3 regions of the Vibrio sp. TBV020 genome follow, and region 3 is predicted to be linked to each of the others. Evidence: predicted binding sites of a transcription regulator. Region 3 holds the regulator's gene; each other region holds the start of a gene.

What was found. The regulator CRP, encoded in region 3, controls carbon source genes, mostly activating them, when cyclic AMP is high. The targets are predictions, from matches to a motif close to TGTGANNNNNNTCACA.
Region 1: a site for CRP is predicted at 1,911-1,926, ahead of recB (exodeoxyribonuclease V subunit beta). Genes of this name have one in related genera too.
Region 2: a site for CRP is predicted at 2,463-2,478, ahead of AAFX28_RS21590 (CTP synthase). Genes of this name have one in related genera too.

What each region holds. Positions count from the first base shown of each region.
Region 1 covers NZ_JBEEAQ010000003.1:912,307-916,599, reverse strand. The annotation lists gene recB (exodeoxyribonuclease V subunit beta) at 1-1,802, opposite strand, end outside; gene recC (exodeoxyribonuclease V subunit gamma) at 2,100-4,293, opposite strand, start outside.
Region 2 covers NZ_JBEEAQ010000003.1:2,975,709-2,980,001, reverse strand. The annotation lists gene relA (GTP diphosphokinase) at 1-1,302, shown strand, start outside; gene mazG (nucleoside triphosphate pyrophosphohydrolase) at 1,605-2,417, shown strand; gene AAFX28_RS21590 (CTP synthase) at 2,564-4,204, shown strand; gene eno (phosphopyruvate hydratase) at 4,282-4,293, shown strand, end outside.
Region 3 covers NZ_JBEEAQ010000003.1:446,781-451,073, reverse strand. The annotation lists gene AAFX28_RS10000 (hydrolase) at 1-297, shown strand, start outside; gene AAFX28_RS09995 (YheU family protein) at 338-550, shown strand; gene AAFX28_RS09990 (phosphoribulokinase) at 633-1,502, shown strand; gene crp (cAMP-activated global transcriptional regulator CRP) at 1,744-2,376, shown strand; gene AAFX28_RS09980 (DUF1338 domain-containing protein) at 2,590-3,381, opposite strand; gene astD (succinylglutamate-semialdehyde dehydrogenase) at 3,587-4,293, opposite strand, start outside.

The DNA of each region.
Region 1 (4,293 bases), 470 kb from region 3:
TGTAGATCTTGTGCAACCATAGAGGTGAATACACTGTCGCGGTTTGATAGGTAAACACTTGCGATACCTTGTTTCGCCAATGCTTCTTTAACCATACGACCTTCATTACCGGTACGAACTAGTACTGCGATATCACCGGCTTGAATCTGGTGCTTACCTTTCCCGTCTTCGAAAAACGCCTGTTCTTGCTGAGCACTGGTCAACACTTGTTGAATCTGGTCAGCTGTCGCTTTAGACATTGCTTGTAGGTATTCACCTTTCGGAAGTGGCTTATCTTCAGCTTCCTGCAACCAATAAGTCAGTGCCGGTTGCTTTTGGCCCCCCATAGTCCAAATACGTTTTTCTGCGTTTGGGCTGTGGTTTACAGGGTGAAATGGAATATCTTGGTCATAGATAAATGGACTACTCGGTAAGGAAAACACTTGGTTTACCGCAGCTACCATGTCAGCACTTGAACGCCAGTTTGTCCCTAAGGTAAAGTGCGAAGAAACCTGATTACGAGCCTTAATATAGGTAAATATATCTGCGCCACGGAAACCATAAATAGCCTGTTTTGGGTCGCCAATCATAAACAGGCCACACTCAGGGTTATCTAAGTAAATACGACTAAAAATACTGTACTGCAGTGGGTCGGTATCCTGGAATTCGTCGATCATCGCCACCGGGTAAAGCTGACGAATACGCGTCGCTAATAGCTCAGCCTCATCTTGATCGATGGCAGCAGATAAGTTGGTAAGCAGATCATCGAACGATAACCACTGTTTTTGTTGTTTAGCTTTCGCTAGCATCTCTCGGCAATGTTCAATCGCATGAGCAAGAATCGGCGCTTTTAAACTGATAGGTGCCGCTAAGAAATCTTCGATTGCAGTGAATACTTGATGTTGAGGCGCACTGCCTTTCGGTGTTTTATCCGTCAAGACATTCTGAGCGAATTTCTCTAGCTTGTCTGGATAATCATAGCCCGTAGTTTCGGTCGCAGCCCATACAGACACAGCTTCTAGCCATGTTGGTAATGACTTTTTGGTATAGCTACGCTTGTTAATATCAGATTCACTAATCAAAGCTAAAAAGTCATCTTGGTGTTCACGCCATAACGCTTTTAGCTCATCAATTTTAGTTAAATTCTGTTGATGAAGATCCCCTAAACTTCCCGACATCGCTGCGACAGAAAGGCTCAATGGCGCTCCTGTCAGATAACCTGAGACATCGCTTAAGAGATTAGCTGGTGAATTCCAAATTCGACGAACTTCCCCTGCAAGATTAAGCGGTAACGGATAAAAGTTTTTACGCCAGTAGTCCGCCACAATTTGTGCTTTTAAATGGCTTTCATCCGTAACAAACTCATTGTTAAATCGACTGCCCGATTCAAATGCATTCTGCGTGAGCATTCGCTGACAAAAACCATGAATGGTGTAAACCGCAGCTTCATCCATTTGACGTTCAGCTTGAAGGAGGATGTCGGCCGCTTGCTTATGATCGACAACTTCTTCTAACAGTGGCTTTATAACCGGATCACTACTTTGGCCTCGTGCGAACGCTAAACGCGCATCATGAATTCTTGCTCGAATACGATCACGCAGTTCAGCCGTTGCCGCTTCAGTAAAGGTCACAACCAGTATTTGGTCGACCGTCAATGGCACTTGATGCTGAGTTTCAGGACTACCATGCCCCAAAAGCAACCGTAGGTATAAGCCTGCGATAGTAAAGGTTTTTCCGGTTCCCGCAGACGCTTCAATAAGCCTTGCGCCATGTAGGGGAAAAGTCATGGTATTAAGTGGAGTAACCATTGACGTTGTTGTCATAAAATTCTGCCTTTTCGCTGAAAACTTATGGATCCGATAAGGAATAAGTGTGATCCAGACTTAAAAACTGTTGTTATTCATATTTATCCTACAAAAGTTAGGATGTAATGAGATCTTTCTCACGGCAGAAACTGAGTCTAGCCGTTAGTATGCGCGCCATGTGTTGAGCAGCTTTAACGTTGCAACAAACCAAAAGAATCATGGTCCCTCTGACCTGTGGCCGTACAGCGAACGCCCTACACTATAATGATTTACTGGCGGCCACTTATTTTCCTTACTGCTCTGTTTCCAAAGACTTTATTGTAAATCTTCATTGTCTGTCGCTTCTAGGCGTGCGGTTTGCAGCACGAGCGCCGTCATTGTACGTAGCTGTGCGGCTAGCTCATCATTCCAGTTAGGCCAAATTCGGCTAATGTAAGGGTTGTTGCCTTCACCTGTCGCCATAAAGCTATCGTTGAAAGTATCCGCCATTTTCTTTAGAGACTTTTCTTCATCATCAACCCACTTACCACGACTAAAACCCGCTTCAACACAAGCAAGGGCCGTTTTAGGGAAATAAGCTAAGGGTTCAGTCATCCCTTGATAGAACAGTCTTACTAATTCAGAAAGCAGTGAAGTCGCATAGCTTGCATCTGAAATTGGCGGGTAGGCCAAATGCACCACACCCTCTTTCTTATCGTAACCAATCATATGAGTGCGTTTACTTTGCCCCATGGCTGACATCGCTAAATGATCAATCCATGCCGATAAGTAGTCTTGTGAGCGGATTTTCCCGCTGCGATAGCGTATCAACCCTGATTGATAGTGTTGGGTTAACCAACCTGTTAGAAAGATTTTCTTATCCTCACCTAACACATCAAGCGTTAACTTCACCTCTAGGTCATCGCTGGCCGCGCCACAAAGAAATGTGAGTTTATCCACCAGCTCTTCTGCTTGAACTCGGTTTGTTTCAAATTCAATATCGCCAAATGCACCGACAGGAAGTTTACCCTGAGCACGCTGTTCATCGACAAATGCCTTAATGACTGCTTTGGTGTCTTGCTCGTGATCTGCTTGTAGGTGTTGTTTTAATAGGCTGTCGAGCAAGCTATCGCGCATTTGGTAGCTTTCCAAACCGTTGAGAATGAAAGGTTCATCATCTTCCATCACAGGTAGCGGTGGCTCAAACATCACTTTCAAACGACGATTAAAGAAGTACTGGACTGGCAAGCGCCAAAAACGTTGCAGTTCAACAAGATCTAAATCGAGTGGATACGTCGCATCCAATAAGTAGTCTTGTAAGCGTTGATTAAACTCGCCACTCACCTGACCTTGACGATTGGCCGCAGGTAACCACTCCTTGGCATAGCTTGGTGAATCACCTAAAAATGCGCTACTACTGAATGGCACCATAGAGTGGTGTGTCACGAGTTCCTCTAACAAGTGCTTACCAGAATCATCACACGCTAATAGCTCATCACCTTGTAAGCAATAGTTCTGATGGCAATATTCCATAAGCTCAGAGACCAACACTGACGACACTCGCTCAGTGTTATCTTGGATAGAGCGGCCAACATAACTAATGTAAAGAGTTTGCTGAGCAGAAAGAATCGCTTCCAAAAATAGATAGCGGTCATCGTCACGACGGGAACGGTCACCAGGTTTAGTGCGACCATTCATTAAATCAAACCCTTCTGGCGGTACCGAACGTGGATAAACGCCATCATTCATACCGAGCAAACATACCGCCCTAAATGGAATAGAGCGCATTGGCATCAAAGTACAAAAGTTAACCTGTCCAGCAAGAAAACGCTGACTTACCCGAGTGCCAGACAATTTATTTTGCAGATATTGAGCAATAATGGCTGGTGCCAGAGGCTGCTCAAAGGCTGCATCGGATAACTGCTCTTTTAAGTTAGCTAATGTATCTCGAATCGACTTAAGCGCCGCTTCTCCTTCAAGCTCTACCGAGAAAAAGTCATCAAGAAGTAGAGTTAACACTTCCCGCCAATCATCAATAGATTGTGTTTGCACCAATTTTTGACGGTAATCGCTGATAGTTTCAATAAAGTGAGCCAGTTTCCCAGCCAGTTCTGCACCCAAACCTTGCACTTCGTTATAAGGTGCAAGAGTTCCTGTAGAAGATTCAAACAAACCTGCAGACTCAGGCATCGCATAGCCTAGCAACATACGCTCTATACCAAACTGCCAAGTATTCTGTGCCGTTTCAGGTAAATCAAACTCCTGCCCAGTCGAAGGGTTTAGCCCCCAACGAATCCCCGACTCTTCTACCCATTGTTTGGCGAGAATAAATTCATCTTCGGTAAGCGCAAATCGCGTCAATATCGCAGGTGTTTCTAGAAGTTCAAGTAATTCTGAGGCCAAGCAACGAGTATTTGGCAAATTAACCAACTGCATAAAGGCATTAAGTATTGGGCTTTCTTGATCAGCTGTTCGGTCAGAGATTGAATAAGGAATAAAACGCTCACCAGGCGCATTACCAAACACAGCC
Region 2 (4,293 bases), 2.5 Mb from region 3:
GATGACTACGTCGCGAATCCAAAACCAAACGGTTACCAGTCGATTCACACCGTCATTTTAGGCCCTGAAGGCAAAACCATCGAAATCCAAATTCGCACCAAAGACATGCACGAAGACTCGGAGCTTGGTGTTGCTGCGCACTGGAAATACAAAGAAGGTGGCGGCGGTCGTAGTGGTTATGACGAGAAGATTACTTGGCTGCGTAAGCTACTGGATTGGCAAGAAGAAATGTCAGATTCAGGAGAAATGCTTGATGAGCTGCGCAGTCAGGTGTTTGATGATCGCGTCTATGCGTTTACGCCTCGCGGTGACGTGGTCGACTTGCCGATGGGCGCAACACCACTTGATTTCGCTTACCATATCCACTCTATGGTTGGTCACCGTTGTATCGGGGCCAAAGTGGCTGGCCGTATCGTTCCGTTTACTCACAAGTTGGCTATGGGCGATCAAGTTGAGATCATCACTGCCAAAGAACCAAACCCATCTCGTGATTGGTTAAACCCTACCACTGGCTTCGTTACCTCCAGCCGTGCACGCGCTAAGATTAATGCTTGGTTCCGTGCTCAAAGTCGTGAGAAGAACTTAGAAGCGGGTCGTGAGATTCTAGAACAAGAACTTGTCAAGATTGGTGCAACGCTTAAAGATGCAGAGCAATATGGTCTTAAGCGCTTCAATATGAACACCCCTGACGAGCTCTATGTAGGCGTTGGTAGTGGCGATTTACGTATTAATCAGATCATCAACCACATCAATGCCTTGGTAAACAAGCCAACAGCGGAAGAAGAAGATCAGCAAGCGTTAGAGAAGCTGAAAGAGGCTGGCAATAAAGCACCAGCACAAAGTCGCCCTAAGAAAGACGCGGTAGTTGTTGAAGGTGTTGATAACCTAATGACTCACCTTGCACGTTGCTGTCAGCCTATCCCTGGTGATGACATTGCTGGCTACATTACTCAAGGCCGTGGTATCTCAGTTCACCGTGCAGACTGTGAGCAGCTAGAAGAGCTAAGACATCACGCAGCTGAACGTATTATCGATACAGTCTGGGGCAGTGGTTTTGTTGGTTCTTACATCATCACGGTACGTGTAGAAGCGATGGAACGTGGCGGGTTATTAAAAGATATCACCACGCTATATGCTAACGAGAAAATTAAGATCACCAGCATGAAGAGTCGAGTCGATTACCGTACGCAAATGTCGATTATGGACTTTGATTTAGAGGTTACCAGTGTTGATATTTTAACGCGTGTCTCTAAACGTGTTGAGCAGATCAAGGATGTTATGAGCGTCAAGCGCCTAGGCTAACTTTCACGTCGTACTTGTCACTTTTACGGCGTTAACTGCGTTTTCTTGCTCCATCACATAGGCGAGCTATGCTCAGGAGTCGCAAAAACTTGTTGCCTTGTTAAAGTAACAATTACTTAGTGAAAGTGGAAAACAGTCATTCCCTATAGTGAGGGACGAACGTGATAGGGAATCTCTTCAAGTGATCAGAGAACCCCAACTTTTTCAGGTTTCATTTGTGAGGATGACAGATAAAAATTAAAGGTGAGTAGTTTTTACTGCTCACCTTTTTCTTTAGATAAAAAGATTTAAAGGAACAGAAGATGAGTCACCCAATTGAACAATTAGAACAGATTATGGCGCAGCTACGTGACCCAGAGAGGGGGTGCCCGTGGGATATCAAACAGAGTTTTGACACCATTGTGCCGTATACCATCGAAGAAACCTATGAGGTGGTGGATGCGATTCAAAAACGCGACTGGTCGAATCTCAAAGAAGAATTAGGTGATCTACTCTTCCAAGTCATCTTTTACAGCCAAATGGCGAAAGAGCAGGGCTTGTTTGATTTTTCGGAAGTGGTTGAAACCGTCAATGAAAAATTAACTCGACGTCATCCTCACGTGTTTTCTGATACCAAATTTGAGAATGACGAGCAGATTAATGCCAATTGGGAAGCGGAAAAAGCGAAAGAAAAAGCCAAAGTAGGCAAATCTGAAGAAAGTATTCTAGACTCAGTACCAGCTTCATTACCGGCGCTTTCACGTGCTACAAAAATACAGAAAAAATGTGCCAAATTTGGCTTTGATTGGGATTCGCTAGGGCCGGTTGTCGGCAAGGTTCAAGAAGAAATCGAAGAAGTGATGGAAGAGGCACTTCAAGTCTCAGTCGATGAGAAAAAAGTGGAACTGGAACTTGGTGATTTACTCTTTGCTACCGTAAATTTAGCGAGGCATTTAGGTAAAGATCCTGAAGTCGCATTAAGTAAAGCGAACTTAAAGTTTTCTAGACGATTTAAAGGTGTTGAAGCCATCGTCGCAGAGCAAGGTAAACAGTTAACGGATTTCAATCTAGAACAGTTAGATAGGTTCTGGGATGAAGTCAAAATGAAAGAAGCGCTGCAAAACAGAGACGAATAACTCGATACTCGAATTTGATTTGAAGCAAAAAATAAAAAATTGCAGTGTGATAGATTTCACGTTGTGGCGGTTAAGGGCTTCTGGTATATTTATATCCCGTCCAGAAGAAATCCATTTTCCCTCATTCAACCAATTTCAGGTTAAACATGACGACAAATTACATTTTTGTTACTGGCGGGGTTGTATCCTCTCTAGGTAAAGGTATTGCAGCAGCATCTCTTGCGGCTATTCTAGAAGCTCGTGGTCTTAAAGTGACTATGATGAAGCTTGACCCTTACATTAACGTTGACCCAGGCACAATGAGCCCTACTCAACACGGTGAGGTGTTCGTCACGGAAGATGGCGCTGAAACTGACCTTGACCTTGGTCACTATGAGCGTTTCATTCGCACCAAGATGACTAAGCGCAATAACTTCACTGCAGGTCGTGTTTACTCAGACGTTTTAGCAAAAGAGCGTCGCGGTGATTACCTAGGTGCAACTATCCAAGTAATCCCTCACATCACTAACTCTATCAAAGACCGCGTAATCGCAGGTTCTGAAGGCCACGACGTAGCTATCGTTGAAGTTGGTGGTACGGTTGGTGATATCGAATCTCTACCATTTATGGAAGCGATTCGTCAGCTAGCAGTTGAACTAGGCCGTGAGCGCGCAATGTTCATGCACCTAACTCTAGTTCCTTATCTAGCAGCAGCGGGTGAAGTGAAAACTAAACCGACTCAGCACTCTGTAAAAGAGCTACTGTCTATCGGTATCCAGCCAGACATCCTAGTTTGTCGTAGCGATCGTATGATCCCAGCGAACGAACGTAAGAAGATTGCTCTGTTCTGTAACGTTTCAGAAAAAGCAGTAATCTCTATGAAGGACGTAGATTCTATCTACAAGATCCCTCAGTTAATCAAATCTCAAGGTCTAGATGACCTAGTATGTACACGCTTTGGCATTACAGCTCCTGAAGCTGATCTGTCTGAGTGGGAACAAGTAATCTACGAAGAAGCGAACCCAACGGGTGAAGTGACTATCGGTATGGTTGGTAAGTACATTGAACTACCAGACGCATACAAGTCAGTGAACGAAGCACTGAAGCACGCAGGTCTTAAGAACCGTCTAAGCGTGAAGATCAAATACGTAGATTCTCAAGACGTTGAGTCAAAAGGTGAAGAAGCACTGGCTGACCTTGACGCAATCCTTGTTCCTGGTGGTTTTGGCGACCGTGGTGTTGAAGGTAAGATCCTTGCAGCAAAATACGCTCGTGAAAACAAAGTACCTTACTTAGGTATCTGTCTAGGCATGCAAGTAGCACTTATCGAATACGCGCGTAACGTTGCGGGTATGGAAGGTGCACACTCAACAGAATTTAACAAAGAGACGAAGTACCCAGTTGTTGGTCTAATCACTGAGTGGGTTGATGGTGAAGGTAAAGTTGAAGAACGTACTGAAACCTCTGACCTAGGTGGTACTATGCGTCTTGGTTCACAGCTATGTCACCTAGAGAAAGGTACTAAAGCTCGTGAACTATACGGTAACGCGACGATTCATGAACGTCACCGTCACCGTTACGAAGTGAACAATGTTCTTCGTCCACAGATTGAAAAAGCAGGCCTAAAAGTATCAGGTCTATCTGCAGACAAGAAACTGGTAGAAGTAATTGAGAACCCAGCTCACCCATGGTTTGTAGCGGCTCAGTTCCACCCAGAGTTCACTTCAACACCTCGCGATGGTCACCCACTATTTGCAGGTTTCGTGAAAGCGGCTGGTGAATACCAACGCGGCGAATTAGAGAAGTAAAGGATACGGGCAGTAGCGTTAGTAGTGCTGCTGCCCTTAATTTTGACATTATATATTCAACGAGAAGGAAACATTCAATGTCTAAGATC
Region 3 (4,293 bases):
GATTTGATTACCGCTCCCCTGCACGGTTTCAAAGATGCAGAGGATTACTACCATAAATGCTCTGGGATTCATCGCTTAAAAGAGATCACTCTTCCAACCCAGATCATTCATGCTAAAGACGATCCTTTTATGACCGATGCGGTGATCCCCAAATATGTCTTGCCGGATAACATCGACTACCGCCTTTTCGAGCAAGGTGGACACGTCGGTTTTGTCACTGGTAGTGCAATAAAGCCCCGTTTTTGGTTAGAAGAAGCGTTGCCCGCCTACTATGAAAGTCTGGCAGTTTCGGCATAATACCCAGCGTCTACAACGAACATAAAATCTAGAGGTATTTATGATTGTTCCTTGGCAACAAATTGACCCGGACACACTGGATAACTTAATCAAAGAATTCGTCCTACGCGAAGGCACTGACTATGGTGCTATCGAGGTCTCGCTACAAAGTAAAATCGACCAAATCAAGAAGCAGCTTGAGTCCGGTGAAGCAGTCGTTGTTTTCTCTGAATTGCATGAAACGGTCGATATCCAACTCAAAAATAAATTTTAGAGAACCGCATACAGTGACGCCCCATTAAAGCGTGTTATAGTGGGCGTCGATTACAGGAACGTATTCTCAGACAAGGTTTGTCATGTCAGCAAAACACCCAATTATTGCCGTTACTGGTTCTTCCGGTGCCGGAACTACCACTACCTCTGAAGCTTTCCGCAAGATGTTCAACATGATGAACGTCAAACCTGCATGGGTTGAGGGCGATAGTTTTCACCGCTTCACCCGTCCAGAAATGGATGTAGAGATCCGTAAAGCTCGAGAACAAGGCCGCCACATTAGCTATTTTGGTCCACAGGCGAATGACTTTGGTGGGTTAGCTGAGTTCTTCCGTAAATATGGACAAGAAGGTATAGGCCAAGTTCGTCGCTATCTACACACCTTTGACGAAGCCGTCCCTTACAATCAAATGCCAGGTACATTTACTCCTTGGCAAGACTTACCAGAAAACTCAGATGTACTATTCTACGAAGGTCTTCATGGTGGCGTAGTCGATGGTGATGTCAACGTAGCTCAACATGTCGATTTTCTGATTGGCATGGTACCCATCGTAAACCTTGAATGGATTCAAAAGTTCGTACGCGATACCCGTGATAGAGGCCATTCTCGTGAAGCGGTAATGGACTCCATTGTTCGCTCAATGGATGATTACCTAAACTACATCACACCGCAGTTTTCTCGTACTCATATTAACTTTCAGCGCGTACCAACCGTCGATACTTCTAACCCACTTAATGCGAAAGGAATCCCTAGCTTAGATGAGAGCTTTGTCGTGATCCGCTTGCGTGGTATCAAGAATGTCGATTTCCCATATTTACTCGCAATGATTGATGGTTCGTTTATGTCCCGTCATAACACCATTGTTGTCCCTGGTGGCAAGATGAGTTTTGCGATGGAATTAATCGTACGCCCTATTCTTCAACAACTCATCGAAACCGGGAAAATTGGCTAATACTCATGGCTAGAACGCGATTACTTTTCATACCGTGATCATGTGCACAGTTTTGCGTAGTAAATACACCGCTTGACCCGATTAAAATCAAGAAATCGTTTTCGAAAAAGGATACTATTTCTTACCGAAACACAAGATAGCTTGCAGCATTTGTAAAGTGCTCTTATCCTAGTAAGCCTATTTAAGGCTTTGCTAAAACATGGAAAGCGACAAGCGTACCCTGCAGAGGAAGTGAGATATTATGGTTCTAGGTAAACCTCAAACCGACCCAACATTAGAGTGGTTCCTTTCACACTGTCATATTCATAAGTACCCATCAAAAAGCACGCTAATTCACGCGGGCGAAAAAGCTGAGACGTTGTACTACATCGTTAAAGGCTCTGTTGCGGTTCTTATCAAGGACGAAGAAGGTAAGGAAATGATCCTTTCTTACCTAAACCAAGGTGATTTCATCGGTGAGCTTGGTCTATTCGAAGAAGATCAAGAGCGTACTGCTTGGGTTCGTGCTAAATCTCCTTGTGAAGTAGCGGAAATCTCTTTCAAGAAATTCCGTCAGCTAATCCAAGTTAACCCAGACATCCTAATGCGCCTTTCTGCGCAAATGGCAAGCCGCCTACAAGTGACTAGCCAAAAAGTGGGTGACCTAGCATTCCTAGACGTTACTGGCCGTATCGCTCAAACGCTACTAAACCTAGCGAAGCAACCTGATGCGATGACTCACCCAGACGGCATGCAAATCAAGATCACTCGTCAAGAGATCGGTCAGATTGTTGGCTGTTCACGTGAGACAGTAGGTCGTATCCTGAAGATGCTAGAAGAGCAGAACCTAATTTCTGCACACGGTAAAACTATCGTGGTATACGGTACTCGTTAATCCCAATTAACGTTTAAAAAATTTAAAAGCCACCAATGGAGACATTGGTGGCTTTTTTGTTTATTTGCGTCATCCCCGAGAAGGAGGGACGACTGAGTTGGGGATCTCTGCAAGCAAGAAAGCCAACCGATGAAGATTCCCTACTCCCTCCTGCGTCGGTCTATGGAATGACGTCTATCTCCCTAGGGGCAAAGCCGTTTTCACTTCTGCTTTTTATCCGTTGGTACTTTCAAAAATCTTATCTGCAGATGCTGCTACAAATCCTGGGTACAACTCACCATTCGCCATTGGGTAGCGCTTAGCAAATTCATAAAAACCACCAGGAATGATTTCCGTTCCTTCAGCAAATGACACTGCGACTTTGTCAGCCATAGTAGAAGATTGCTCTAGCAATACATCTGGAGAGCCTTTCACTTCACCGCCCGATTCATTGATAGTGAAACCAGCTTGGCGAAGATGATCATTAACACCTTTCACTTCATCAAAGGCGTTCAATTGATTCACACTCACAGTAAAGTGGTTCGCACCGTAACCATGTGCTGCGAGCCAAGAAGCGTATTCACTCTCTTTCGCTAGCGTTTGGAAATCTTGATAACTCAACTCCCATAAACGGCCACCCCACAGGAAGTCAGCACCTTTTAGATCATGGGTGTCCAATTGCTCTACAAGCTTGGCAACGATCGCCTGAAGCTCGTCAGAACACTCATTCACTTTAAGCTCACTGATAAACACTTTAGGTTGTTTAGGATCAGGATGTTCAAAATGCTTAGCCACCAGCTTCTTGCTTTCAAACTCATAATCACCACATGGTTTATAGCCAGCATCCAAGAAAGGCTGAGCCAGTGTTGCAATACCTAATGGCTCAATATTAAAGGTTCGCAGAGCAATATGGTCATTGATGAGAGCCTCATCTTCTTGTAGAAGTTGATGCACTTTTTCAGCAGAAGGACACAAGCGTTGAATATAGTCCGTCCATAACTGTTGGAATAAAACATCTGGCGTCATAACGCCTCCTTGTATGGGGTTGTTTACGTTATAGAGTTAGGTCGTTGTTATCGTTATTCGTTTAATTTTTGGTATAAAAGAGGCTACCAAACCGACTTGTCCAGATAATCAGTTTGATAGCCTTCAACCTGTGACGTTAAAACCTCCCTGCTCAGGGAGGAAGAAGGGAATTCCCTTAATTTAGGTTCTTACTGACCTAATATTTTTATAGCTCTACCCCTGGGCTCAAGGTCGCAGGAAGAATCGTTTCTCCGCCTTCCATCGATGCCATTGGGTAAGCACAGTAGTCTGCTGCATAGTAAGCACTTGGTCGTAAGTTGCCCGACGCACCAGGACCACCAAATGGTGCATCACCACTTGCGCCCGTTAGCTGACGGTTACGGTTCACGATACCCGCTCGGATATGGTCAACAAAATATTCCCACTCGCCATCGTCAGTAGAAACTAGACCAGCGGATAAGCCAAAACGTGTATCGTTTGCTAGCTCGACTGCTTTTTCTAAACCTTGGTAACGAACGACTTGCAGCAATGGACCGAAGTACTCTTCATCAGGCAATTCAGCAATCGCTGTCACATCGATAATGCCAGGCGTCACAAATGCTGCTTCACCTGCCTGTGCTTCAATCAAACTCTGACCACCCAGTTTTTGCAGATTGGATTGTGCTGCAAGGATAAAGTCAGCCGCAGCTTTAGAGATCTGCGGTCCCATGAATGGCGCAGGTTCAGCGAATGGCTGATCAACACGAATCTTGTTCGTCGCTTCTACTAGCTTGCTTACTAGTAGGTCACCTTTCTCACCGACTGGAACATACAGACGACGAGCACAAGTACAACGTTGACCGGCACTGATAAATGCCGATTGGATAATGGTGTAGACCGTTGCATCGACTTCACCGTAGTTTTCAGAGATAA